DNA from 2 places in the Mesorhizobium sp. B283B1A genome. Region 1 is predicted to be linked to the other one. Evidence: riboswitches for the same ligand, from Rfam matches in the RefSeq annotation. Region 1 holds a riboswitch; the other holds the start of a gene.
The links. A riboswitch is a leader RNA that binds a small molecule or an ion and turns the genes downstream of it on or off. The one in region 1 is predicted to bind thiamine pyrophosphate.
Positions count from the first base shown of each region.

Region 1 (2,387 bases):
GGGCGGCCTGCCAGAGCGTGAAGCGCACGACGCGCAGCAGATAGGGATCGAAGGCCGCCCAAGCGCCGGAGAAATCGTCAGCGCCTTCGACGAGCAACCCGGTAAACGCGCCACCGATCAGCAGCGCGATCGCGGTGAGCCCGATGGTGCCGGCGGTGACGCGGGGGTCAGACGCGCGTTGCACGCTGGACCGCCTGTCTTCGCGTCGCGGCACTTACAAAGGATTGTGCTCTACGGCGCCCCCCTCTGTCCTGCCGGACATCTCCCCCACTTGGGGGGAGATTGGCAGTTTCCGCGCTTAGCTTATATCTGCAGCGTCGGCGATTTGCGAAATCACCGATGACGTTCGATCTCCCCCCTTGTGGGGGAGATGTCCGGCAGGACAGAAGGGGGCGCCGTAGAGCAATCATCTTCGCTCGGTTTGCCTCAACCCTACTTGCTCATCACCGAAAGCCATTCGTCCACCCAGGCCTTGCGATTGGCGGCGACCTCCTCGGGGCTGAACAGCAAGGTCTTGGTCGGCTTGACCAGTTTGCCGAAGGCCGGGTTGAGCGGCTTGTCGGTCTTGCCGGCAGGGAACATCCAGTTGGTCTCGGGGATGGCGTCCTGGAATTTCGGGCTGGTCATGAAGGCCATGAACTTTGCAGACAGCGGGTTCCTGGTGCCCGTGGTGGTGATGCCGGCGACCTCGATCTGCAGGTATTCGCCCTCCTCGAAGGACGCCGCCTGGTAGCGCTCGGTGTTCTCGGCGATCATGTGATAGGCCGGCGACGTGGTGTAGGACAGCACCATCGGCGCCTCGCCCTTGGTGAACAGGCCGTAGGCCTCGCTCCAGCCCGGCGTCACCGTCAGCACCTTCGCCTTGAGCTTGGCCCAGGCCTCCGGCGCCTTGTCGCCATAGACCGATTTGACCCACAAAAGCAGGCCGAGGCCGGGCGTCGAGGTGCGCGGATCCTGGATGACGATCTTGTCGTCGGCACTGCCCTCGACCAATTCCTTCAGGCTCTTGGGCGGTGTCTTGAGCTTCTGCGTGTCATAGACGACGGCGAAATAGCCGTAGTCGAAGGGGACGAAAGTATCGTCGCTCCAGCCGCCCGGCACATTGACGTCGCTGACCGCGCCATGCGGCGCGAACAGGCCGGTGGCCTTGGCGTCAGCGGTGAGATTGGTGTCGAGGCCGAGCACGATATCGGCCTTGGTCGAGACCCCTTCGAGCTTGACGCGATTGAGCAGCGCCACGCCGTCGGCGACCGAGACGAACTCGACATCGCAGCCGCATTCGGCCTCGAATTCCTTCTTCACCACAGGGCCTGGACCCCAGTCGGCGGTGAAGCTTTCATAGGTGTAGACGGTGAGCTTGTCCTTGGCCAAGGCCGGCCCGGACAGCGCCAGAACCGCTGCCGAGACAAGAGAGTATAAAAGCGTGCGCATCGGCGCCTCCTTCGTTCGAGTTGAAAGGAATTGAGGCGTCGGACTGTCCGAAACGTCTAATCCCTCCGCCGGTACAAACCGGATCAGGTTCAGCGGGTTGGCGAGACTGCCTCTCAGCCGGTCCGCGAAGATCGCGTCCGGCACCCCGTTAGAGCGTTTCGACACATAGGCCGGGCCAATGAACCGCGCAAGTGGGAGTTTGCCGCCTTCCGTTTCGCGTGTCGGGCTGGTAAGGGCCACACGATATGAGCACATTCACCATCCTGCTTGGCGGCGATCTCATCCGCACGCCGCGGCTCGACCGCCAGATCGAAGGCTGCCGCGTGATCGCCGCCGACGCCGGCATCGGCCATGCGCGGCTGCTCGGCCTTGTCCCGGAACTCTGGGTGGGTGATTTCGATTCGGTGCCGGCCAATCTGCCTGACGATCTGGCCGCCGTGCCCCGCCAGACCTTTCCGCCGGAGAAGGACAAGACCGATGGCGAACTGGCGATCGCCGCCGCGCTCGCGCGCGCCGCGACCCGCCTGGTGCTGGCAGGCGCTTTCGGCGGCAAACGGGCCGACCATGCTTTCCTGCATCTGTCGCTCGCCCTGCGGCTGGCCGAGACCGGCACCGGAGTGGTGCTGACCAGCGGCGCCCAGGAAGGCGTGCCCTTGCTGTTGGGAAAGGCGGGCTTCGACTATGCCGACGGCACGCTGTTTTCGATCCTCGGCTTTTCAGACCTCGCCGGCCTGACCGTCACCGGCGCCAAATGGCCGCTGAACCATGTCGAGGTGGCCTTCGGTTCATCGCTGACCATCTCCAACGAGGTCAGGGGGGGCCTCGAAATCGCGCTCGGCCATGGCCGCGCGCTGCTGCTCGCTCATCCCTATCCCTTGCCCGAAAGCTGACATGGCCCCGCCTCTTCTCAATCTCGACGGGATAAAACTGACCTTCGGCGGCACGCCGCTGCTCGA
Region 1 covers NZ_JAIUIQ010000011.1:160,020-162,406, forward strand. The annotation lists gene thiP (thiamine/thiamine pyrophosphate ABC transporter permease) at 1-184, opposite strand, end outside; gene thiB (thiamine ABC transporter substrate binding subunit) at 433-1,431, opposite strand; TPP riboswitch at 1,475-1,589, opposite strand; gene LB577_RS12260 (thiamine diphosphokinase) at 1,677-2,321, shown strand; gene LB577_RS12265 (ABC-F family ATP-binding cassette domain-containing protein) at 2,323-2,387, shown strand, end outside.

Region 2 (2,387 bases), on a different contig from region 1:
CCAATTTGTTGTCGTGCAATTCAAGACGGAACCGCGGTCCGTTTTCTGTGAATTGCTTTTTGAGGAGAGGTGACATGGCGACTTCGACCGAACGCGCAGTGCTTGCCGGCGGCTGTTTCTGGGGCATGCAGGATCTGATACGGCGCTATCCCGGCGTCGTCTCGACTCGTGTCGGCTATTCGGGCGGCGATGTGCCAAACGCCACCTATCGCAATCATGGCACGCACGCCGAGGCGATCGAGATCAATTTCGATCCGGCCGTGATTAGCTATCGGACGCTGTTGGAGCGTTTTTTCCAGATCCACGATCCGACGACACGCAACCGACAGGGCAACGATGTCGGGATGAGTTACCGTTCGGCGATCTACTATACCAGCGACGAGCAAAAAAACGTCGCACAGGACACCATCGCCGACGTGGATGCCTCTGGGCTGTGGCCGGGCAAGGTCGTCACCGAAGTCGCGCCGGCTGGTGCCTTCTGGGAGGCCGAGCCGGAGCATCAGGATTATCTGGAGAAATATCCCAACGGCTACACCTGCCATTTCGTCAGGCCAGGCTGGAAGCTGCCGGTTCGAGAAAAAGCGGTGCCATAGATTCAGCCATACGACAGGATTTGAGAAGCCGCGGAGCGAGCGCTCCGCGGCTTCTTCTCATTGCACATCCTACTTGCCGCAATGGTTGTCGTTAACCGTCGGCGCTGTGGTGCCCGGCGACATGCCGTTGGCATCGGGCTGCGCGCCCTGTGGATGGGCAGGGCAATTCCGATCCGCGTTGGAATTCATATCATCCAGCGTGCCAGTCGTGCTGTTGGTCACCGACGGGTCGACCGTGTTCGGCGAAGCTGGCGTATTCGGATCGACCGTGACCGACCTGCCGCTACCGGCTCCGTCGGTGCCGCTTGTGCCATTGCTCTGCGCCATGGCCGATGTGGCCAGGCCGATGGTGAGCGTCGAAGCTGCGAGGATTCTCATGAACATGGTTTGTCTCCATTTTCTGTGAACTCGTCGCGTAGCGACTGGTAGGACAACCGCTCGGTCTGGTGAAGGTTCCCGATAAATTCTCGCGCCGGCAGAGCCAACCGCTCCCGCTCTGGCGCAATGCTTTTGGCGCAGTTCGCTGAAAAAACGGCTTCCCCAATCGGTCGAATGGTGCTTTAACGCGCCCATCCACAGGGGTGCTCCGTACGGTCGGGGCTGAGACGGGGGCGGCAAGCCCACAGACCCTAGAAGCTGATCTGGGTAATACCAGCGGAGCGAGGCGGGCTATGTTTTCAGGCGCACAGATTTCCCTATATCCCATGGCCGACGATTTCGTCGGCGTCATTTTGGGCGCGCTCGGTGCGCTCGATCCCTATCGTGACCGGCTCAGGATCGAGACCGACGACATCTCGACCTTGCTGGTCGGGCCGCCCGAAGTGCTGTTCCCGGCTCTGCGCGACCTGTTCGTGGCGGCCGCGCGCAGCGGCAAGCATTGCGTTTTGTCAGCCGCCATTTCGCGTGGCTGCCCAGGCGAGCCGGACGATCCGATCTGCCGCTCCGAGGCCTTCGGCGGGCCTGTCGGGCCGCTCGGCCCGCGCAAGGAAGCCGCCATCGCAGCCGTGCATGGCGCGGTCGCCACCGGCCAGCCGGCGGCGGCGCAATTCTCGCTTTATGTGATGGGTACCGGCGACCACATGGACGAGATCTATGGTTGCATCGATTTCTTGAAACAGTCCGGCGTCTACGATCGCTCCAAGAATTTCTGCACCAAACTGCGCGGCGATACGGGCGCGATCTTTTCGGCGCTCAACGAAGCTTTCTGCCGCTTCGGGCCGGGTGTCGGCCACGTAACCCTCGACGTCACGGTTTCCGCCAACAGCCCCACTGCTGTCTGAACCGCTCGCGCTGATGCGCGACCGTCAAGGTTGTCCTCTCGTGGTCTCATCGTCATTCAACCGGCCGCGTCACCTCGCGGGCATCCTCGCCAAGGCAGTGCCGGCCATAATGTCGGTCGGGCTGCTGCTCGTGGCCTGGGAACTCTACGCTACCTATTCCGGCATCAAGCCGACGACGCTGCCGGCGCCCTCACGTGTCTTTGAGCAGGCGATGCTCAATCGTGACGCGCTGGTCGACAACGCAGTTCCCACTATCCGCGCCACGCTCATCGGTTTCGTCTTTTCACTCAGCGCCGCTTTCGCGCTGTCGATGCTGGTCGACTTCTTCCAACCGCTGCGGCGCGCGCTTTTTCCCGTCTTCATCGTCAGCCAGACCTTGCCGCTGGTTGCGATCGCGCCGCTGGTGGTGCTGTGGTTCGGCTTCGGGCTGGCGCCCAAGATCATGCTGGTGGCGCTGGTCACCTTCTTCCCGATGCTGGTGGCGCTGGTCGAGGGCTACGAGGCAACCGAGCCC
Region 2 covers NZ_JAIUIQ010000002.1:65,784-68,170, reverse strand. The annotation lists gene msrA (peptide-methionine (S)-S-oxide reductase MsrA) at 75-593, shown strand; gene LB577_RS01640 (hypothetical protein) at 663-977, opposite strand; TPP riboswitch at 1,161-1,274, shown strand; gene LB577_RS01635 (Ykof family thiamine-binding protein) at 1,265-1,873, shown strand; gene LB577_RS01630 (ABC transporter permease) at 1,983-2,387, shown strand, end outside.
Region 2: linked by a shared signal. The riboswitch ahead of LB577_RS01635 (Ykof family thiamine-binding protein) and the one ahead of thiB (thiamine ABC transporter substrate binding subunit) in region 1 are both predicted to bind thiamine pyrophosphate.